Regions from separate parts of the Janthinobacterium sp. RA13 genome, predicted to be linked through region 1. Evidence: predicted binding sites of a transcription regulator. Region 1 holds the regulator's gene; the other holds the start of a gene.
The links. The regulator FliA, encoded in region 1, starts transcription of late flagellar genes. The targets are predictions, from matches to a motif close to CTAAAGTTTNNNNNNNNNNNGCCGNTA.
Positions count from the first base shown of each region.

Region 2: a site for FliA is predicted at 3,693-3,719, ahead of FG13_RS24890 (DUF5610 domain-containing protein). Genes of this name have one in related genera too.

Region 1 covers NZ_JQNP01000001.1:2,899,767-2,911,002, reverse strand. The annotation lists gene flhF (flagellar biosynthesis protein FlhF) at 32-1,360, shown strand; gene FG13_RS12905 (MinD/ParA family ATP-binding protein) at 1,353-2,216, shown strand; gene FG13_RS12900 (RNA polymerase sigma factor FliA) at 2,262-2,993, shown strand; gene FG13_RS12895 (flagellar motor protein) at 2,975-3,721, shown strand; gene motD (flagellar motor protein MotD) at 3,727-4,503, shown strand; gene FG13_RS12885 (translation initiation factor Sui1) at 4,553-4,915, shown strand; gene FG13_RS12880 (hypothetical protein) at 4,959-5,843, shown strand; gene FG13_RS12875 (flagella synthesis protein FlgN) at 5,862-6,329, opposite strand; gene flgM (flagellar biosynthesis anti-sigma factor FlgM) at 6,338-6,646, opposite strand; gene flgA (flagellar basal body P-ring formation chaperone FlgA) at 6,758-7,453, opposite strand; gene flgB (flagellar basal body rod protein FlgB) at 7,645-8,097, shown strand; gene flgC (flagellar basal body rod protein FlgC) at 8,100-8,501, shown strand; gene FG13_RS12850 (flagellar hook assembly protein FlgD) at 8,517-9,212, shown strand; gene FG13_RS12845 (flagellar hook protein FlgE) at 9,266-10,813, shown strand; gene FG13_RS12840 (flagellar basal body rod protein FlgF) at 10,874-11,236, shown strand, end outside.
Region 2 covers NZ_JQNP01000001.1:5,631,815-5,643,050, forward strand. The annotation lists gene FG13_RS24870 (TPM domain-containing protein) at 1-463, opposite strand, end outside; gene FG13_RS24875 (LemA family protein) at 465-1,079, opposite strand; gene pyrF (orotidine-5'-phosphate decarboxylase) at 1,237-2,061, shown strand; gene sbcB (exodeoxyribonuclease I) at 2,195-3,643, opposite strand; gene FG13_RS24890 (DUF5610 domain-containing protein) at 3,791-4,420, shown strand; gene FG13_RS24895 (GGDEF domain-containing protein) at 4,422-5,387, opposite strand; gene FG13_RS24900 (HPF/RaiA family ribosome-associated protein) at 5,650-6,027, opposite strand; gene FG13_RS24905 (DUF1345 domain-containing protein) at 6,218-6,883, opposite strand; gene FG13_RS24910 (MFS transporter) at 6,922-8,172, opposite strand; gene FG13_RS24915 (CDP-6-deoxy-delta-3,4-glucoseen reductase) at 8,256-9,281, opposite strand; gene FG13_RS24920 (SDR family oxidoreductase) at 9,294-10,211, shown strand; gene FG13_RS24925 (hypothetical protein) at 10,295-10,555, shown strand; gene FG13_RS30745 (hypothetical protein) at 10,723-10,992, shown strand; gene FG13_RS24930 (hypothetical protein) at 11,235-11,236, shown strand, end outside.

The DNA of each region.
Region 1 (11,236 bases):
ATTGCGCCACCCCCGCCCTGGGAGGCCGGTCATGAATGTGAAGAAATTTACGGGTGCCTCGTCGCGCGATGCGCTGCGCAAGGTGCGTGAAGCGCTGGGCCCCGACGCCGTGATCCTGTCGAACCGCCAGGCCGATGGCGTGGTGGAAATCCTCGCGCTGGCCAATGACGATGCCGCTTCGCTGGCGTCGCCGCCGGCCGCGTCCGAAATGGCCCAGCCCCGTCCCCAGTTGCAGACCCAGTTCGCCACGCCGCAGCGTCCGGCCGCCCCGGCCCAGCGCCCGGCCGCGCCACGTCCTGCCGCACCGCGCCAGGCTGCCTCCGAGCCAGTGGACATGGCCCGCATGCAGCAGATGATGGCCAGCGCGCTGGCGCACGTCAAGGAAAACGCCGCCGCCGAGATGAGCGGCATGATGAATGAAATCCGCGCCATGCGCGGCATGATGGAAACCCAGCTGGCGGAAATTTCATGGGGTTCGACGCAGCAGCGCGAGCCGCAAAAAGCCGTCGTGCTGCGCGAAATGCTGGCCGCCGGTTTTTCTGCCAGCCTGGCGCGCTACCTGATCGACAAGCTGCCGGCCGGCCTCGATGGCGCGCAAAGCATGCGCTGGATCAAGACCGTCCTGAGCCGCAACCTGAACACGGTGGCCAATGAAGACGCCATGCTGGAGCAGGGCGGCGTGTTTGCCCTGGTCGGCCCGACCGGTGTCGGCAAGACCACCAGCACGGCCAAGCTGGCGGCTCGCTGCGTGATGCGCCACGGCCCGGAAAAGCTGGCCCTGATCACCACGGATGCCTATCGTATCGGCGCGCATGAGCAATTGCGCATCTACGGCAAGATCCTCGGCGTGATGGTGCATTCCGTGAAGGACGAGGCGGACCTGCGCATCGCCCTGAAGGAATTGAAGAACAAGCACACGGTGCTGATCGATACGGTCGGCGTGAGCCAGCGCGACCAGATGGTGACGGAGCAGGTGGCCATGCTGTCGGGCGCCGGCGCCGACGTGAAACGTTTGTTGTGCCTCAATTCCACCGCGACGCAGGAGACCCTCAACGAAGTGGTGCGCGCATATCAAGGCAGCGGCCTGGCCGGCTGCATCATGACCAAGCTCGATGAAGCGGCCTCGATCGGCAATGTGCTCGACGTGGTGATCCGCCAGAAGCTGAACCTGTTTTATGTGTCGAACGGCCAGCGCGTGCCGGAAGACCTGTACCTGGCCGACCGCGGCTACCTGATCGACCGCGCATTCAAGCTCAAGCGCGACTCGGCGGCCACGCAGTTTTCCGATGCCGAACTGCCGCTGCTGATGGCGCAGGCGGCCGCCCGCAACAATGAAGCGCGCGGGGTGCACCTTGGCTAATTTCGATTTCGATCAGGCCGAAGGCTTGCGCCGCATGCTGGCCGGCCCGCAGCCGCGCGTCATGACGTTCCTGTCGGCCACGCCGCAGGACGACAAGGGCGCCATGCTGGTCAACCTGGGCGCTTCGCTCGCCTACGGCGGCAATGACGTGCTGCTGCTCGACGCCAGCGGCGGCAGCGATGGCGTGGCTGCGCGCCTGGGCCTGGCGCACGGCGCCAGCCTGCGCGACGTGGCGCGCCAGCAGTGCGGCTTGAACCAGGTCATCCACCAGGTGCCGCAAGGCTTCGGCGTGGCCAGCCTGGGTGCGCGCAACCATTTGATGGACAGCATGGACTATGCGGGCGAGGACGAACTGCGCCGCCTGGGCAAGACCTTCGAGGTGCTGGCGCGCCAGAGCGGCATCGTGCTGGTCGACGGCGTCATGGCCGACGAGGGCGACTGCTTCCCCGTGCCGCTGATGGCCTCATCGGATATCGTCGTGCAAGTGTCCACCAGCGCCACCTCGATCAAGGCGGCGTACTGCCTGATCAAGCGCCTGAGCCAGGAACTGGGACGCCGTCCGTTCGGCATCCTCGTCACCGGCGCTTCCGAATCCGAAGCAAAAGTGGTATACGATAATATGGCGCAGGCGGCGAGCCGCTACCTGGCCGTGAAGCTGACCTCGATGGGTTCGGTGCCTGCCGATGAATATCTGCACCGCGCGGCGCGCCTGGGCCGCAGCGTGGTCGATGCGTTTCCGCTGGCGGGCGCCTCGGTGGCGTTTCGCGGCCTGGCCGAGCGGCTGGCCCGTTCGGCGGCGCCGGTGCTGGGCGGCACCTTGTACCAGACGGGGAGCCCGCACCAGTTCAGCGCCTGAAGCCAACCGTAGCACCAGATAAGATGAGAAAACAATAAGCAGCCTATGTACACGGTCAAAGGGAAATCGAACAAGGACTATTTGCTGACGGAGCATATTCCGCTGGTGAAGCGTCTGGCGCACCATATGAAGGCGAAATTGCCGCCTTCGGTCGAGGTCGATGACCTGATCCAGGCTGGCATGATCGGCCTGCTCGATGCCATCAGCCGCTATGAAGAGACGCATGGCGCGCAGTTCGAGACGTATGCCGTGCTGCGCATCCGCGGCGCCATGCTCGACGAATTGCGCACCAGCGACTGGCTGCCGCGCAGCATGCGCCAGAACATGCGCAAGATCGAAGAGGCGATGAGCACCTTGCAGCAGCGCCTCGGCCACCCGCCGACGGAGTCGGAAGTGGCGAAGCTGCTGAAAATGTCGCTGGCCGACTACCAGGAAATGCTGGGCGACGGCGGCGGCCACCAGCTCGTGTACTACGAAGACTTTCATGACCCGGACGGCAATGACAGCTTCCTCGACCGCCATTGCGTGGACGAGGACAGCGACCCCTTGCGTTCCCTGCTCGATACCGATTTCCGGCAATCCGTGATCGATGCCATCGACGCGCTGCCGCCACGCGAGAAAATACTCATGGGCCTGTACTACGAAGAAGAGCTGAACCTGAAGGAGATCGGCGCGGTGATGGGCGTGTCGGAATCGCGCGTCTCGCAGCTGCATACCCAGGCCGTCGCGCGCCTGCGCGCAACCTTGAGGGAGCTGGCGTGGACTGGTCCAGCGTAATCGGGCTGGCGCTGGCGCTGGCGGGCCTGTTGGTCGGCCAGGCACTGGAAGGCGGCAAGATGGCCTCCCTGCTGCAGCCGGCCGCCTTTGCCATCGTCATCGTCGGCACCTTCGGCGCCGTGCTGCTGCAAACGCGGCTGCGCACTTTTGTGCGTGGCCTGGAAATGTTGCGCTGGGTCTTCCTGCCGCCGTCCGACACGCGCGCCGCGCTGGCGCGCGACATCGGGCAATGGAGTCTGACGGCGCGCCGCGACGGCCCGCTGGCGCTCGAGCGCCTGATGGAAAACACGGCCGACCGCTTCAACGCCAAGGGTTTGCGCATGATCGTCGACGGCATCGCGCCCGACAAGCTGCGCCAGCTGCTCGACGTGGAAATTTCCGCCTACGAAATGGCCGAGCGCCAGGCCGTCAAGGTGTGGGAATCGGCGGCCGGCTATTCGCCCACCATCGGCATCCTGGGCGCCGTGCTGGGCTTGATCCACGTCATGGAAAACCTCACCGACCCGAGCAAATTAGGTGGCGGCATCGCCGTGGCGTTTGTCTCGACGATTTATGGCGTGGGCCTGGCCAACCTGCTGTTCCTGCCGGTGGCAAATAAACTCAAGGCCATCGTGTCGCGCCGCGTGCTGCAATACGAAATCACGGCCGCCGTGCTGTACGACATCGCCACGGGCGACCATACGCGCATCATCGAAGAGCGCGTGTCGAGCCTGCTGCACGAGCATTGACCATGATGCGGCGCGCGCGCAGGAAGTATGACGAGGAACCGGACAACCAGGACCGCTGGCTGATCTCGTACGCCGACTTCATCACCCTGCTGTTCGCCTTTTTCGTCGTCATGTACGCCATTTCGCAAGTCAACGAAGGCAAATACCGCGTCTTCCAGAATGCCATCGGCCAGGCCTTCAGCCTGGAAAAGGGCGCGCCGCCCATCATCATGGAAGCGCCGCAAGCCATTCCGCTGCCGAATCCCTCCCTGAAACGCCGCACGGAAGCCATCCGCCGCGAGCGCGAACACATGACGCGCCTGGCGCAGGACCTGACGTCGACCCTGGCGCCGCTGGTGAAGGAGGGCAAGGTGCGGGTCACGCAGACTAGCCGCGGCGTGAGCGTGGAAATCAATGCCAGCGTGCTGTTCGATCCGGGCGCGGCGCGCCTGACGACGGAGTCGGACCAGGCCCTGCGCGCCGTGGCCGTGCTGCTCAAGGACGACACGCACGACGTGCAGGTGGAAGGGCATACGGATGTGCAGCCGATCAGCAATTCGAACTTTGCCTCGAACTGGGAATTGTCGGCCGCGCGCGCCAGCGCTGTGGTGCGCCTGTTCATCGCCAGCGGCGTCAAGGCTTCGCGCCTGACGGCCGTCGGCCACGCCGACAATATTCCCGTGGCGCCCAATGAAACGGCGGAAGGGCGCGCGCGCAACCGCCGGGTCGCCGTGACGATTTTGTCGGGCATCCCCGAAACGGTGACGGAAGTGCCGACGGCGCCCGTGGCGCCAGCCAATTGAACGCCGCCGCTTGGTACAATCGCGGCATTCTCTCTTTTATCTCTTCCTCATGAAAAGCAGCTCCCTGGGCGGTCTCGTCTATTCCACCGAAACGGGCCGCATGTGTCCAGCCTGCCGCCAGCCGTTGGCGCAATGCGCGTGCAAGGCGCAAGCCAAAGCGGCGCCAATCGGCGACGGCGCGGTGCGCGTGTCGCGCCAGACCAAGGGCCGCGGCGGCAAGAGCGTCACCGTGGTAAAAGGCTTGGCGCTGGACGCCATCGCGCTGGCCCTGCTGGGCAAGCAGTTGCGCACGCAGTGCGGCTCGGGCGGCACGGTCAAGGATGGCGTGATCGAAGTGCAGGGCGACCATGTCGACACCATCCTGGCCGCGCTGTCCAAGCTGGGCCACCAGGCGAAAAAGGCCGGCGGCTGAGGATGCACAGGCGTGCGGCCCGCTGCCGCGCGCTTGTGGTAACGTGCGCTTCCCATCCACGCGCATCGTCTCCATGAACGTCAAATTCACCGGCATCGCCATCGCCGCCGCCATCGCGGCCGTGCTGGCGCTCGTGTACTGGCCCGCACCGGACGGCGGCGCGCCGGAACCTGTCGCCGTTGCCGCCAGCGCGCCGGCGGGGCGCAGCCTGGCGTCGTATCTGAATATCGACGCCACCCCGGCCGCCGATGCCGCGCCCGTTGCCGTGACTTTGGCGCGGCGGCTAGAACGCCTGGGCGCCAGCGGCAAGCCGGAAGACGCGTATGCGGCCTTCAACCTGATCGACGACTGCATCGTCTTCCAGCGCGAAAGCCGCTTGCCGGGGCTGGAATTCGAACTGGGACGCGAGATGACGGTGGAAGAAAAAGCCGCCCAGCAGCAGTTGTGCGGGGGCCTGACGCAGCGCCAGCGCGAGGACCGTCTCGCTTATCTGGCCAGCGCCGCGCAAGCCGGCGTGCCCGGCGCCGCCACCCTGTTCCTGTCGGAAGGGCCGTTCGGCGACCGCAGCGCGCTGCGCAACCGTCCCGACGATCCGCTGGTGCTGGCGTGGAAGCGGCAAGCCATCGCCCAGCTGACGGCGCAGGCGGACGAGGCGGAACTGAGCAGCGTGTCGACGCTGATGATGGCCTACCTGCGCGATGGCGAGGTGGTACAGAAGGATGCGTCGCAGGCGTATGGCTACCTGCTGGCCCTGCGCCAGGTCTACGACGATATCCTCGCGCCCGGCGTCACCAATCCATATCAGGATGAATACTGGCACTGGCTGCAGGCGGAACTGACGCCGGAGCAGCAGGCGGCCGCCAGCGCCAGGGCGCAAGCCATCGTGGCGAAATGGCGCCAGCACGCGGGGCGTCCCGCGCACGGTTGAACTGCTCAATAAGGGAAATTAGCCGATGACGACGCGCCGGCTGGCCGTGTTCGTCGTTGCTTGGCCGCTGGGGCCGTAGAAATTGCCGCTTTGGGCCGGGGGGCGCATGGCGTTCAGGGCGCCTTGCGTATGTACCATGTGCTTGTTGACGAGCAGGCTGTTCAGGCGGTTTTGTTCCTTGGCTTCGCGCGTCGTCTCGAGCAAGGCTTTCCACAGGGGCGCCGCTTCCGCTTCATTGGCGCCGACCAGCCAGTCTTCCATGCCCGCTTCGGCGGCGAGAAAGCCCGCTGCAGCCAGCGCCTGGTGGCGTTGCGCCGCCAGCTGGCTCAATTGTCCTACGAGTGCTGTCTTGCGTACGGTGAGCTCCGTGATTGCATCGATGTCAGCCGCAACCAGATGCCGCTGTTCTTCTTTCATCAATGCCAGCAATGTGGTCATGAGCTGTTGCTCGTCGCGCAGGCTGGAAAACGGAGTCACTGATTGCATGAGGGAACCTATCTATTTCGTGAGTGCAGCAAGTCCTTGACTGTGTCGAGGAGACCGTCCGCCACTTTTTCTGAGTTGACCTGGAACTGGCCGTCGGCGATCGCCAGTTTGATGCGTTCGACTTTTTTCGTGTCGAACACGGCGCCGCTGCCGGCAGTTGCACTGGCCGCTAATGCCTGTCCTTGCGGCGACAGGCGTACATTGTCCGACGTTGTCGGTGTTGCCTGGGCTTTCTCGGCATTCCGGGCGCCGGAGGTACTCGCGGGCGCCACCGGCAGGCCGGGATTGCTTTTAATGGTGTTGTCGGTAATTTTCACAGCGTGATCCTCGTCTGGTCGAAGTCAAAAAACTCCGGGATATGTGTCATTATCGGCACCTTCTCCCGAAACTTTAGTGCGCCAGACCACAATATCGCTGTCCATCCGTGTTCAGAAGGCTACTTCGACCATCCCCCCGGCCCGCGCCACGCCGCTGATCTGCTGGCCGCTCTGCGTGCGCACCTGCACCGTCTGGCCATCGCCGGCACTGCCGATGGCGCGTCCTTCTGATGCCACCTGGAAACCGTTGCCACTCGAAACGACGCGCACCAGCTGGCCCTGCATCACCACCGGCTTGCGGCGCAAGGTGTCGAGGCGCATCGGCGTGCCTGGCGGTAAGGAAATATTCGTGCTGGCGCCGACCACCTGGGCCATGTCCGTGGCGATGCCTGCTGGCAATGCGGCCAGGTCGCCCTGCATCGTCACCAGCTGGCTGGCGTCGATGGCTTGTCCTTGCGCCAGCGGCACGGCGCTGGCCACGTAGTCGCCCACGACGGCCACGTTGGCTTGCAAATAAATGGTCCAGCTGGAGGGCGCCGTGCAGCGCACGCCGACGGTGGTCTTGCCCCAGGCGCGTGCACCCGGCGCCATGAATGCTTGCGGCGCGGGGCAGGCGGCCAGGTTCAGGCGCGGATCGACGGCGCCGACGGTGATCGTCACCTTGCCCGGCAAACCGTTGCTTTGTACTTGCAGGAATTGTTCCACGCTGTTGCGCAGTGCTTCCGGCGTTTGCCGGCCGGCGTTTTGCGCCTGGGCCAGCAGTGGCAGGGCGGCAAGAGCGAAGAGGAAAGCAAGCGGTGTTTTCATGGTGATAGGCCTCTGGAATACTGCCATGATAGTGCGGGCGGCCCCGTTCGAAGCGCCGATTAAGGGGTAAAAGTACGGTCTGATCCGGCGATGGTCTTGCTGGTGGGCGCCGTACTATGTTTCCTGTCATCACTATACCGCCATCCTTCCGCCATCTCGGGCGCCAGTGGCAGATCTTTCCGGAGCCTGACATGATAGGGAAACTCGACGATTACATGCGCTTCAACGAGACGGCGCTGAGCCTGCGCTCGACGCGCCAGGAATTGCTCGCCTCGAACATCGCCAATGCCGACACGCCCAACTACAAGGCGCGCGATGTCGATTTCGCCGCCGCCCTGAAGGGCGCGATGGCGCGCAAGGATGGTGTGCCGCCTGCCCTGAAGGGCACGGCGCCGCAGCATATGCCGGGCAGGGGCGTGGCCGCCGCAGCGGGCGCAAGCGGTGGCGGCAAGGTCGAGACCCTGGCCGACGGCACGCCGCTGCTGTACCGCGCGCCGGCCCAGGGCGCCGTCGATGGCAATACGGTCGACATGGATCTCGAGCGCAATGCCTTTGCCGACAACGCCATCCGCTACGAGGCGGCCGTGACGTTCCTCAACTCGCAGATCAAGGGGATGCTGACGGCCATCCAGGGAGGACAATAATCATGTCGCTATTTAATATCTTCAATGTTTCCGGTTCGGCCATGAGCGCCCAGGCGCAGCGCCTGAACACGGTGGCCAGCAACCTGGCCAATGCGGACAGCGCCACCAGCGCCACGGGCGAAGCCTACCGCGCCAAGCAGGTGGTGTTCGAAGCCGTGCCCATGGCCAATGGCGCCACGGCCGTCAAGGTGCAGAAGGTGATCGAAGACCCGTCGCCGATGAAGCTGGTCTACGACCCGAAGAACCCGCTGGCCGACGAAAAGGGCTACGTCACCATGCCCAACGTCAATACGGTCGACGAGATGGTCAACATGCTTTCGGCTTCGCGTTCGTACCAGACCAACGTGGAAACCATGAACGCGGCCAAGTCGCTGCTCCTGAAAACCCTCACCATCGGCCAATAAGGCTGACTGATCATTATGGCAACCATCGATACCAGTACCTCTAAAATCACCGACCTGATGGCGACGATGAATCCGAAGAAGACGACGGCCGAGCCAGGCAGCGTCGAAGCGGAAACGAACAAATTCCTCACCCTGCTGGTCACCCAGCTGAAAAATCAGGATCCGATGAATCCGCTGGACAATGCGCAATTGACCAGCCAGCTTGCCCAGCTGTCGACGGTAACGGGCGTCAACAAGCTCAATACCACCGTGGAAAGCTTGAAAGCCAGCTACCAGCAAGCCGAATCGATGCAGGCGGCCAACATCATCGGCCATGGCGTCTTGACGGCGGGCAAGGACATCAACCTGAGCAAAAGCGCCGCGCTGCTGGGCGTGGACCTGGCCACGCCAGCCGACAAGGTCAAGGTCGTCATCTACAAGGATGGCAAGGAAGTCCATTCCATCGACCTGGGCGCACAGGCGGCGGGCACCTTGCCGCTGGGCTGGAACGGGTCCACCGCCGACCTCGACAAGGATGGCAAACCGGTCGTGCTGGCCGACGGCGCCTACACCTTCACGGTGGAAGCGACGCGTGGAGGCACCAAGCTCAAGGATGCAACGGCGCTGATGTTCGGTTCGGTCGCCAGCGTGTCGACGGGCGCGAATGGCGTGAAATTGAATGTGCCGGGCGTGGGCAGCATCACCATGGCCGACGTGAAACAGATTCTGTAAGCCGCTTACCCTGAGCGTGACCCTCTACCCCTAATTTCTACCAGGAGAACACAATGTCTTTCCAACAAGGCCTGAGCGGCTTGAATGGCGCCGCCAAATCGCTGGACGTCATCGGTAACAACATCGCCAACTCGTCGACCGTAGGTTTCAAGCAGTCGCAGGCCCAGTTCGCCGACATTTATGCCAACTCGCTGTATGGCGTGGGCGGCAACCAGGCGGGGATCGGCGTGTCGGTGTCGCAAATCGCCCAGCAATTTAACCAGGGTAACCTGGAATCGTCGTCGAATCCCCTCGACATCGCCATCAATGGCGCCGGCTTCTTCCGTACCAGCGTCAACGGCGCCATCCAGTACTCGCGCAATGGCCAGTTCCAGGTCGACAAGAGCGGCTTCATCGTCAACGCCCAGCTGGCGCAGCTGACCGGCTATCCGGCCGACGCCAACGGCAAGATCGTCGCCGGCGCCATGGTGCCCCTGCAGATCGACCAGTCGGACATGAAGCCCCAGGCAACGACCAAGATCAGCACGGAAGTCAACCTCAATTCGAATACGGCCATGCCGACCACGGTGCCGTTCAAGACAACGGAAGACACCTCGTACGGCAAGTCGTTTCCCGTGGAAGTCTTCGATTCGCTGGGTAATTCCCACATCATGTCGAATTTCTACGTCAAGACGGGCACCAACACCTGGGATGTCTACTCGGCCATGGACGGCACGGAAGTGACCAGCATGAAGGCAGCGGCCGCCCTGCAGACGGACGCCGCCTCGCTGGCCGCGCGCGCCGCCTACCAGGCCGCCGCCACGGCCGTGCCGCTGGTGCCGGCGAATGTGACGGCCGCCGCCGTCGCCTACGGCAATGCTGCCGGTGCCGCCGTCTCGGCCGCCGCCGCCGCCGCGGGCGCCACACCGGCGCAACTGGCCGCCATCGCCGCCACCTATGGCAGTGCCGTGCCGAATGGCATCAACTCAAGCCGCACGCCCGACCAGATCGACGCGGCCATCCGTGCCGTCACCAATGTGCCAGCCGTCAAGACCGGTTCGCTGGTCTTCAACACCCTCGGCACCCTGGACCGGGCCGCCATGCTGGCCCTGACGCCGCCGCAAACCCTGCCCGTCACCGTCAACCTGCCAATCTTCCCGGCCACGGGCGCGAATCCGACCCTGTCGGTCCAGGTCGACTTCACCAAGTCGACCCAGCTGGGCAGCGCCACGGCGGAAAAGAAAACGGAAGCGGACGGCTACAAGGCCGGCCAGCTGAGTCAATTCATCGTGGGCGACGACGGCATCATCCAGGGCCAGTACAACAATGGCAAGACGCGCAGCCTGGGCCAAGTGGTGTTGAGCAACTTTGTCAACCCGAACGGCCTGGAACCGCTGGGCAATAACGCCTGGGTGGAAAGCTCGGCTTCGGGCAAGCCCGTCACGGCCGAGCCCAAGACGGGCAACCTGGGCAACTTGCGCGCCTCGGCGGTGGAAGTGTCGAACGTCGACCTGACGGCGGAACTGGTCAACATGATCACGGCCCAACGCGCCTACCAGGCGAATGCGCAGACCATCAAGACGCAGGACTCGGTCCTGCAGACCCTCGTCAACCTGCGCTAAGAGTAAGGGGAGCCGTTCTGCCGGATGGCTCCCGGCTTTCGTTTTGCACGGAGAAAACACATGGACCGTCTCATCTACACCGCCGGCTCGGGCGCCAAGCACATCCTCGACAAGCAGGCGACCACGGCGAACAACCTGGCGAACGCCACCAGCACGGGTTTCCGTGCCCAGCTCGATTCGTTCCGCGCCGTGCCCGTGGTGGCCGACGGCATGATGCCGACGCGCACCTTCGTCGTCGATTCGACGGTCGGTTCCGATTTCACGCAAGGTCCGATGCAGCACACGGGCCGCGCGCTCGACGTGGCCGTGGAAAATGGCGGCTGGATCGCGGTGCAGTCGGCCGACGGTTCCGAAGCCTACACGCGCAACGGCGCCTTGAAGCTCAATGAAAACGGCATGCTGCAAACGCAGTCGGGCCTGATG
Region 2 (11,236 bases), 2.7 Mb from region 1:
GGCCGCCGTAATAGTCGTTTTGCTTGAAATGCGGCGCGATCACGTCTTGCAGGATGCGTTTCGATTGCGCATCCGTCAGCACGCCCTGCACGCCGCGGCCCGCTTCGATACGCAGGCGGCGCAGGGACGAGGGGTTGTCCTTCGCCACCATCAGCAGCACGCCGTCATCGACGCCCTTGCGGCCCAGCATCCAGGCATCCGTCACGCGGATGCTGTATTGCTCGATGGCTTCCGGTTCCGTGCTCTTGACCAGCAGCACGGCGATCTGGCTGCCCGTCTTGGCTTCGTAATCGGCCAGCACGCCTTCCAGCGCCGCCTTTTGCTTGGCGTCGAGCATGCCGGCGTTGTCCGTCACGCGCGCCGCCAGCGGCGGCACGGGCTGCAAGCCCTGTGCGCCAGCTGGCGCCATCGTCCACAGCAGCAGCGCCGTCGCCAGCGCCGCGAGGTAGGACCAGGCTTTCATCTTATTTGCCAAAGTTGACGGTCGGTGCGGTCGAGATGGCTTTTTCATTTTCCACCGTGAACGATGGCTTGACCTTGTAGCCGAAGACCATGGCCGTCAGGTTGTTCGGGAAGCTGCGCGCATGCACGTTGTAATCCTGCACGGCAACGATGTAGCGCTGGCGCGCCACGGTGATGCGGTTTTCCGTGCCTTCCAGCTGCGACTGCAGGTCGCGGAAGCTGGTGTCGGCCTTCAGGTCCGGGTATTTCTCGGACACCACCATCAGGCGCGACAGGGCCGACGACAGCTGGCCCTGCACTTGCTGGAATTTCTCGAATGCGGCCGGATCGTTCAGCACTTCGGGCGTGATCTGGAAACTGGTGGCGGCGGCGCGCGCCTTGGTCACCGCTTCCAGGGTTTCGCGCTCGTGCGTGGCATAGCCCTTGACGGTGTTGACCAGGTTGGGGATCAGGTCGGCGCGGCGCTGGTACTGGTTGACCACTTCGCCCCAGGCGGCCTTGGTGGCTTCATCCTTGCTCTGGAAGTCGTTGTAGCCGCAGCCCGTCAGGACGCCGGCCAGGACGGTGACGCTCAGCGCCAGGCGCAGCCATTTGGTGAATTGATTGGTGATTTGCATGATGGGTTCCGTGCCGAGTAAAAGGGATGCGGCAAATATACCTGAAACGGCCCGCCATGTCGGTTTAATCAGCGCCGGTCGCCGCCTCCGCCTGCCTTCGCAACCCCGCGCCGCGTTACAATACGGGGTTTGCAACTGAATATAGAGAAGGTGTACCGTGAATTTCATCAATAAATTATCCGCCGCGTGGACGGCCAATAATTCCCTGCTGTGCGTGGGCCTGGACCCCGACCTGGCGAAACTGCCGGCCGAACTGCGCGACCTGCCTGATGGAATCACTACCTTTTGCACGCGCATCATCGACGCCACGGCCGACCTGGCCTGCGCCTTCAAGCCGCAGATCGCCTATTTTGCCGCGCTGGGCGCGGAAAAGCAGCTGGAAGACATCTGCCGCTATGTGCGTGAACACTATCCGCACATCCCGCTGATCCTCGACGCGAAACGGGGCGACATCGGCGCGACGGCCACGCAGTACGCGCGCGAAGCGTTCGAGCGCTACGGCGCCGACGCCGTCACCGTGAACCCGTACATGGGCGAGGATTCGCTCGACCCCTACCTGGCGTGGAAAGACCGCGGCGTGATCATCCTGTGCCGCACCTCGAACCCGGGCGGCTCGGACCTGCAATTCCTGAATACGGATGGCGAACCGCTGTACCAGCGCGTGGCGCGCCTGGTGGCCGATAAATGGAACAAGAATGGCCAGTGCGCGCTTGTCGTCGGCGCCACCTTCCCTGAAGAACTGGCGCAAGTGCGCGCCATCGTCGGCGACATGCCGCTGCTGGTGCCCGGCATCGGCGCCCAGGGCGGCGACATCGCGGCGACAGTTGGCGCGGGCCAGACGGCCAAGGGCATGGGCATGATGATCAGCTCGTCGCGCGCCATCATCTACGCCACGCCGCAAGCGGGCGAAGATTTCGCCGACGCGGCGCGCCGCGTGGCCATTGAAACGCGCGATGCGATCAATCAGCATCGTTCGGTTTAAACATCACCCATAAAAAATATAGGTCGGGTTAGGCCAGCGGCCGTAACCCGACAACACCGGTAACGTCAACAATGTTGTCGGATTACGCGGGCCTTCGGCCCGCTAATCCGACCTACCCGACTCGCGCCCTCTTTCAGTCGCGCATGGGCGCCACCATCTCCGCGTAGTCGTACAGCTCGCCTAAAATCTCTTCTCCCCGCTCATCGACCGATTCCGACAGCACGTCGATCTCCGTAAACAACATTTCGATGGTGCGGGCGCCGCCGTCACCGTCGAACAGGCGGGCGGCGCGGTGCTGTTCCCAGCGCAGGCTTTCCGCTTCGCTCAGGGTTTGCGGGAAATTGCGGGCGCGGTAGCGGAACAGCAATTCCTGCAGGCGCTCGTCGGCAAACGAGGGGCGGGCCGTGGCCAGCTTGGCCGGCGTGTCGCGGCGCAAGGATTCGAGCAGGCGGCGGTCGTCGTTGCTGACGAAACCATTGTACAAATCCTCATCCACGTCCAGCGCGGCATTCGCGCCCGGACGCTGGAACACTTCGGCCCAGATGGCATCCATGTTCGGCGCCGTCGCGGCCAGTTGCGCGTTGACCTTCGCCGCGTCCAGATCGATGCCCCATTGCGCGGCCATGGCCGGCGACAGGGTTTTCAGGTTGCCGACCAGCATGGGCGACTTGTTCAGGTGCACGCTTTTCACGGGCAGGCGCGTCATGCCTTCCGGCATGGCTTCCTTGCGCGTAAACAAACGCGTGCGTATGGTGTCGGCGTCCAGCGCGAACAGTTCGCGCGGATCGTAGGCGCAATCCCAGACGAGGATTTCATTTTTGTTGCTCGGATGCGTGGCCAGCGGCCAGACGACGCCCAGGCAGCCCCGTTCGGCGGGGAACATGCCCGACACGTGCAGGAAGGGCTGGCGTTCGGCGGCGGCCAGGTGCATGCCCATTTCGCTGGCGACCCGGTCCTTCTTGTGCAGGGCCAGGCAAAATTCGAACAGTTTCGGCTGCTTTTCGCGGATCAGGCGCGCCAGGGCGATGGTGGCGCGCACGTCGGACAGCGCATCGTGCGCCGCTTCGTGGGCCAGGCCATTGGCCTTGCTCAAGTGTTCCAGCTTAAAACTGGTCTGGCCATCGTCGCGCTTCGGCCATTGCATGCCTTCCGGGCGCAGCGCGTGCGTCATGCGCACCACGTCGAGGATGTCCCAGCGGCCGCAATGGTTCTTCCATTCGCGCGCATACGGGTCGATCAGATTGCGCCAGAACAGGAAACGCGTGACTTCATCGTCGAAACGGATGGTGTTGTAGCCCACGCCGATGGTGCCCGGTTCCGAAAAGGCAGCTTCGATGGTGGCGGCGAACTGGTGCTCGGGCACGCCCAGCTGCAAGCACTGTTGCGGCGTGATGCCGGTGATCAGGCACGATTGCGGGTCGGGCAGGAAATCATTGGCAGGTTGGCAATACAGCATGATCGGCTCGCCGATCTCGTTGAGGTCGGCATCCGTGCGGATGGCGGCGAACTGGGCCGGGCGGTCGCGGCGCGGCTGGGCGCCAAAGGTTTCGTAGTCGTGCCAAAGAAAGGTCTGGTTAGTCATTGATGGTCGTTGCTTGATTGGTTATCCGGGCCGCTAAAAGCGGCCGCTGCTACAGTTTTCTGAAAACCTGCCGATACTACACGAGAGGATGGTCATCATCGCGTTTCCCGCATGGTGGCATACATTGTCCGTTCAAGGAGGTCTATCGTGTCAATTCCCATCGCCGCAAGCGGCAATTCCAACCCTTCCGTGACTTCCGTCAGTACGGGCGTTGCCGGCAAGGACGATAAAGTCCAGCAAAAGGACGGCATCAACGCTGAAATGAGCGTCAATGACCGCACCAAGCTGCAATTGAACGCTTCCATCATGCAGGCGTCGCTGAATGTGTCCATCGGTTCCGAGAACGAACCGCTGGCGCTGCTGTACAAGACGGCCATCACCAACATCAATGAAGCGCTGAAGAGCCAGTACGGCGACGATGCGATCCAGAACGCGGCGTCGCAGGATAACAGCGCCGAAGCGACGGCGAGCCGCATTGTATCGCTGTCGACGGGTTTTTTTGACGCCTACAAGAAGCAAAATCCCGGCATGGACGACGATACGGCCCTGACCAAGTTCATGGACACCATCAGCGGCGGCATGGAAAAAGGCTTCAAGGAAGCGCGCGATATCCTGGAAGGCTTGAAAGTGCTGGGTGGCGATATCGCTGGCAATATCGACAAGACGTATGAGCTGGTGCAGAAGGGCTATGCCGATTTCATCGCCGCGCACAGCAGCAAGAAGGATGACGCCGCCAAGCCGGATGCAAGCAAGCCAGCCGACAGCAAGGCTGCCTGATCTATAGCATGACCCGGTTGCGGCCCGATGCTTTGGCGCGGTACAGCGCCGCGTCGGCGGCCGCGATCAGCGCCTCGTCGTCCTGTTCGGCCGCCAGGCTGGCCACGCCGAAGGAACCCGTGATGTGCGGCAGCGCGCTGCGCATGTCGGCGAAGATGACGGCCAGCTGCATGCGCTCGCACAGGCGCTCGGCCACCCGCAGGGCCACGTGTTCGTTGGTATCGGGCAAGATCACCATCATTTCCTCACCACCATAGCGCACGGCAAAATCCGTGGGCCGCAGGGCCGCGCCCAGCACTTGTGCGGCGATGCGCAGCGCCTGGTCGCCCGCCTGGTGGCCGTGCGTGTCGTTGAAACGCTTGAAATGGTCGAGGTCTATCATCACCAGCGACAGCGGCGAGCCGCTGGCGTGGGCCGTGACGATCATGTTAGGCAGCAGATCCGTCAGCCAGGCGCGGTTGTACAAGCCCGTCAGGCTGTCGACCATCGATAGCTGGCGGTAGAATTCGCCCAGTTTCTGGCGCCGGCGCAGCAGCGCATTCGCGGCGCGGATGCGGAAGGACAGCAGCCGCAGCAGGTTGCGCGCCAGACCGTTCGACTGTTCGATCAATTCCCAGACGACGGCCGCGTCGATCACCAGCAAGTCGGTTTCTTCCAGGGCGGAAATGGCGGCCAGGTTGCTCGCTTCATCGAGCACCGATTGTTCGCCCACGCTTTCGCCGGGCAAGACCTTGCTGACGGTGCCGTCATCCATGCCCGTGTGGGTGTCGGCGGCCACGGCCAGCGAACCGCGCAGGACGATGTACAGGCTGGCGCCTTGCGTGTCGGAAATAGCTTCGCCCGCTTCGAGGCGCATGACGGGGCAGGGCGCCAGCATGGCGGCCGTCTGGCTATCCGCCCCATCGCGAAATAGCTGTAAATCGCCGATGTTGCAGCCTGAAGCGCCGAAGTTGCCGATCTGTTCCACAATCACACTTTCAAAAAGCCGGCGCGCGAGCAGGGGGCCGGTAGCTTCATGATAGCGTAAAGCGGCCTTGGCCGTAACGGCAAAGGCTTGCTTGATGTCACTTACTGTGAGAAATACGACAATTATTTCATTGCCGCGTTAATACGCGGGAATGCTTGCTGTTTTAGTATGGTTGTTGCCGCGCGCGAAAGACGGGGCTGGATATGCAAAGGCAGCCTTGAACGGCTGCCTCAGTCTCTGAAAATCCTGCAGGGGGGGGGAATTACTCGGCGGTTTCTTCCGCTTCGGCCGTATCGATCACGGCATTCTTGCCGGTGGCGTGGCGCTTGCTGTCTTGCAGGCGGCCCAGGGCGCTATCGATGGCGCGTTTCAGTTTATCGGTGGCGCCGGCAACGGATTGATGCACGGTGGCGTTCTGTTCGGTCACGGCGATCGGTTGATAGCCAGCAACGCGTGCTTCCATGACGCAGCGGATATCGTCGGCGCCGCCTTTCGGGCCATTCGTGTCGCTGATGTGGACTTCGATGCGGGTCAGATTGTCGCGGAAGCGGTTCAGTGCGCTTTCAAGTACGGATTGCACATGTTCGTTCAGTCCAGCGGTGTTGGCGATGGTGCTGTCGGTATGAATATTGATTTGCATATGCTTACTCCTGTCAATTCAAAAAAAACCCATCTCAGGCGTGCTGCGGCCTGGTTGCTGCCTCATGCACATGACCTCTGTGCATGGAACTTATCTTACTCCTCTTTCCAGTATTTCAAGAGGGTGCGCACGATTAAGATGAGCTTAACCCTTCAGCCAGGTCAAGTTTCCGCCACGAAATTATTTACCGTCAACCATTGATGAGCCCAGCCGCGATATTGATCGACAGCCCCAGCACGACCAGGTTGAAGAAAAAGCTCAGCACGGATTGCCCCAGCACGATCTGCCGCATCGTGCGCGTCTGCACGGAAACGTCCGACGTTTGCACGGCCACGGCGATGGTGATGGCGAAATACAGAAAATCCCAGTAATCGGGGTTTTGCTCGTCGTCGGGAAACTTCAGCGGGCGCAGCGCGGGATCGGCCTGGTAATACAGGTGGGCATAGTGGAAGCAGAACAGGGTGCCGACGAGGAACCAGGAGCCGACCAGGGTGAGGATCGTCAGGCCGTAATGCAGCGCGCGCTCGTCCGGCGCCATGTCTTTCATCGAGGACAGTTGCGAGACGATGGCCACCAGGCTCATCACGGAAGCGACGGACAGGGCCGACAGCACCGTGGCCGCCCGCTCGTCCTGGCGCGCCGCCATGGCTTTAACCTTGTGATGGTTGGCGCGCATCATCATCCAGGCCATCGTCGCCAGGTAAAACCAGACGGCGACGTTCCACGCCGTCAGCAAGCGCGTCATCTGTTGCCAGGACGAGGGCAGCAGCAGGCCGGCCGCCACGCCGATGACCGAGGCCATGCTCAGGTGGGGGCGGCTGCGGATGAAGCTGCGGAATGGAAGCGTGATTTTCATGGTGCGGCTTGGTCAGTGGCGATAGCGCATCTTAGACCTTATGGGCTGGCCGTGGTGGCCGTCCTGGCGGCCGCTTCCTTTTCGTGGTGGGGGAAGCGGTCCATGCGCGACAGCACGGGGAACAGCACGGCCCAGATGCCCGTCACGGCCAGGGTGGCGGCGCCGCCGAAGAGCACGGCGCGCACGAGGCCGAACCAGCCGGCCGTCAAGCCCGATTCGAATTCGCCCAGCTCGTTTGAGGCGCCGATGAAGACGGCGTTCACGGCGCTGACCCGGCCGCGGATCTCGTCGGGCGTCTCGAACTGCACCAGCAGGTGGCGGATGTAGACGCTGACCATGTCGCCGGCGCCCATCAGGAACAGGGCCGCCAGGGCCAGCGGGAAATAACTGGTGCTGCCCAGCACCAGGGTGCCCAGGCCGAAGACGGCCACGCCGCCGAACATCCAGGCGCCCACGCGGCGCGTGATGGGGAAGATGGCCAGCGCGATCGAGCACAGGGCCGCGCCTGCTCCGGGCGCCGTGCGCAGCAGGCCCAGGCCGCTGGGGCCGATATGCAGCACGTCATGCGCGAGCGCCGGCAGCAGGGCCGTGGCGCCGCCGAACAGCACGGCAAACAGGTCGAGTGAAATGGCACCCAGCACGATGGGTTTCGACCAGACGAAGCGCAAGCCTTCGAGCAGGGTATGCCAGCTGACGGGTTCGCGCTTGACCACTTGCGGCGCCGGCGTGGTGGCGCGCATCAGCAGGACGGACACGACCAGCAGCGCGGACGAGATCAAATACACCACCTTGGGGCCGAAGTAATACAGCAAGCCACCCAGGGTAGGGCCCAGGATGATGGCCACGTGCGAGCTCGACGAACTGAGCGCGACGGCGCGGCTGAAGTGTTGCGTGGGCACCATGTTCACCAGCACGGCTTGCGTGGCCGGCATCATGAAGGCGCGCGCGCTGCCGAACAGCACCAGCACGGCAAACACGGGCCAGACGATGGACAGTCCGCTCAGGGTAAAGGCCAGCAGGGCCAGCGCGCACGCCAGTTGTGCCGCCAGGCACCAGGCGATGATGTTGCGGCGGTTGTAGCGGTCGGCCACGTGGCCGGCCGGCAAAATCAAGACGAGGAAGGGGGCGAACTGCGCCAGGCCGATCAGGCCCAGGTCGAACAGGCTGCCCGTGATCTGGTACACCTGCCAGCCGATGGCCACGCTTTGCATCTGCACGGCCACCGTGCCCAGCACGCGGGCGGAAAGATAAAAGGCGAAGTTGCGGTGACGCAGGATGGCGAAAGACATGAGATTTCCAGGGAGCAGCGGGGTAGGGCGGTGATGGCAGCGGGCGCCGCACCAGCCGCGCCCCGCTGTCTGGACGGTGACGCTTACTTGGCCAGGTCGGCTTCCGTGGTGAAGGCGTCCGCGTAAAACTCGTCGGCTGGCAGCTGGCACAGCTGCACGAAATCGCGGTTGGCCGATTCGACGACGATGGGCGCGCCGCAGGCATACACCTGGTATGCGGACATGTCCGGCAAGTCGGCGATGACGGCCTGGTGCACGAAGCCCGTACGGCCTTCCCACGCGTCTTCCGGCAAGGCGTCCGAGACGACGGGCACATAGGTGAACTGCGGCAAGTCGGCGGCCCACTGGCGGCACAGCGCATCCATGTACAGGTCGTGCGGACGGCGGCCGCCCCAGTACAGGGTGATCGGGCGCGGCGATTGCTCGTTGATCATGTGCTCGACGATGGCTTTCAGCGGGGCAAAGCCCGTGCCCGAGGCCAGCAGCACGATGGGCTTGTCGGAATCTTCACGCAGGAAGAAGGTGCCCATGGGTCCTTCGAAGCGCAGGATGTCGCGCTCTTTCATGCTGCCAAACACCTGGTCCGTGAACAGGCCGCCGGGCATGTGGCGGATGTGCAGGCTGACCGGGCCGCCTTCGACGGGCGCGCTGGCCATGCTGTAGCTGCGGCGCTTGTTGTCGCGCAGCATGATTTCGATATACTGTCCGGCGCGGTAGTGCAGGCGCTCGCTGGCTGGCAATTGCAGGGTCAGCACGACGACGTCGGGAGCGACTTTCTCGATGGTGGTCACGCGCGACGGCATTTTCTTGATCGGGTAGTCGCTGCTGCCCGCCACTTCGCGCGCCTGCACCACGAGGTCGCCCTGGGGCACGGCGCAGCACAGCAGCGAATAGCCAGCGGCCGCTTCATCTTCCGTCAGGGAGCGGGCCTGGTATGGCTTATGCTGTACGTTGCCGGAGACGATCTTGCCCTTGCAGGAACTGCAGGCGCCGCTCTTGCAGCTGTACGGCAGGCCGACGCCGGCGCGTATCGCTGCCGACAGGACGGTTTCGTCCGCTTCACAGCTGAATTGGTGGCCGCTGGGCTGAACAGTAATTTGAAAAGTCATACAATCCTTGAGATGAAAAATATGTTAATGCACTCTTTGCGCAAGCCGTCAGGCTTGCCGCGCTTGCTGATCCTGGGCTGCGGCGACGTCGGCATGCGGCTGCTGCCGCAGCTAGCGGCGCGTTTTCGCGTCTTTGCCGTCACCAGCCAGCCGGCGCGCTGCGCGCAGTTGCGGGAAGCCGGCGCCGTGCCCATCGTGGCCAACCTCGACGACCGCGCCAGCCTGAAACGGCTGGCGGGACTGGCGACGATGATCGTGCACCTGGCGCCGCCCCGGTCGTCGGGCTTGCTGGACCAGCGCACGCGCAATCTGGCCGCCATTTTACCCGAGCATGCCCGCATGGTGTATGTGAGCACCAGCGGCGTGTATGGCGATTGCGCCGGTGCCTGGGTCGATGAAACACGGCCGACGGCGCCGGCCAATGCGCGCGCGAAGCGGCGCGTCGACGCGGAACAGGTCTTGCGCGGCTGGGGCGCGCGCCGCGGCGCCAGGGTGGCCATCCTGCGCGTGCCCGGCATTTATGCGGACGACCGCCTGCCTTTGAAGCGCTTGCGCGAAGGCACGCCGGCCCTGGCCGCGGAAGATGATGTCTACACCAACCATATCCATGCCGACGACCTGGCGCGCATCATCGAGCGGGCCTTGTGGCGGGGCAAGCCGGGACGCGTGTATCACGCCAGCGATGACAGCGAACTCAAAATGGCCGAGTATTTCGACGCCGTGGCCGACACGTTCGGCCTGCCGCGCCCTCCGCGCCTGCCGCGTGCCGAGCTGCGGCAAGTGGTTACGCCGATGCTGCTGTCGTTCATGTCCGAGTCGCGCCGCCTGCACAATGCGCGCCTCAAGCGCGAACTGGGCGTGCGCCTGCGCTATGCCCGCGTGGCCGATGCCTTGCAGTCGCTGTCAGCCGATGGCGCCGGCATCAGGTAAAATGGCCGGTTATCTGCGCACTTTGCTGGGCCGGCGCGCAGCGCGCCGTTCCCGCGCTGCGCCACTCACTTAAGGAATACCGCATGAGCACCCTCACTTACGAAGAATACCTGGACGAGGTCACCACCGTCCTGACGGAACTGTACGACCTCGACGACGAGGCCGCCATCAAGCTGGTGGTGGCGGCGCAGGACGCCGAATTTTTTGTCCCGCACGATGCGCATGAAGAAATGCGTACCGCCGAGCAAGCCAAGAAAGATGCGGTCACCCTGTTCGAGCGCAAGCAGAATCGCCAGCAAACGCAGGAAAAACAGCAGCAGCGCGTGCGCCAGCAAAAGAAGTAAGGATGGGGCAGTACGGGCTTCGGCGCAACGCCGGGGCCTTGCCATTTGATGCAGCGCAAACGCGCCACGGCGCGCTGGCGATATGGTGAGCGATGTCGTCACGCGTCTGGGCTCTTGTGGCGAGCTCTGCAGAGCGTGACGCTGTTTCCCGTCAGCAGGAGCGAGCCATGCGAACGACGAGTCACCCCAGCAAGGAACAGGTGCGCGCCTATATGCGCCGGCGCGAACGTGCGCTGCAGCCGCCGCCACCACCCGATGAAATTCGCCGGCAACTGGCCTGGTGCCGTGTGGACGATGCCGCATGCACTTGCGTTCCGGCCACTCCGGCCGGCGTGGCCGTGCAAGGCTGGCATTTATCCGCGGAAATGGCCCGCCTGAGCACCCTCATGGCGATAGCCTGGCTCATGCATAGCGGTGTTGCTCATCGTAAAAACTGATGACGTGCAGCAAACTTTCCCGATTTGAGTTATCCTCTAGCACATTCCAAGTGCGTCAATTCTCTTCAATTATCACAATTTTGCTTTAAGTTACGCAAAAATCAACAATAGCGTGTATTATATTGTTTGCGGCGTAAAAGCCGCATAAGTGATGGCGCTTTTTAGTGTGTTTACCCTGAATTATTGCAGAAGAGACATTCGGTTTCTTATTGCTCTAATACAACAAGTACGGATTTTTGATCAT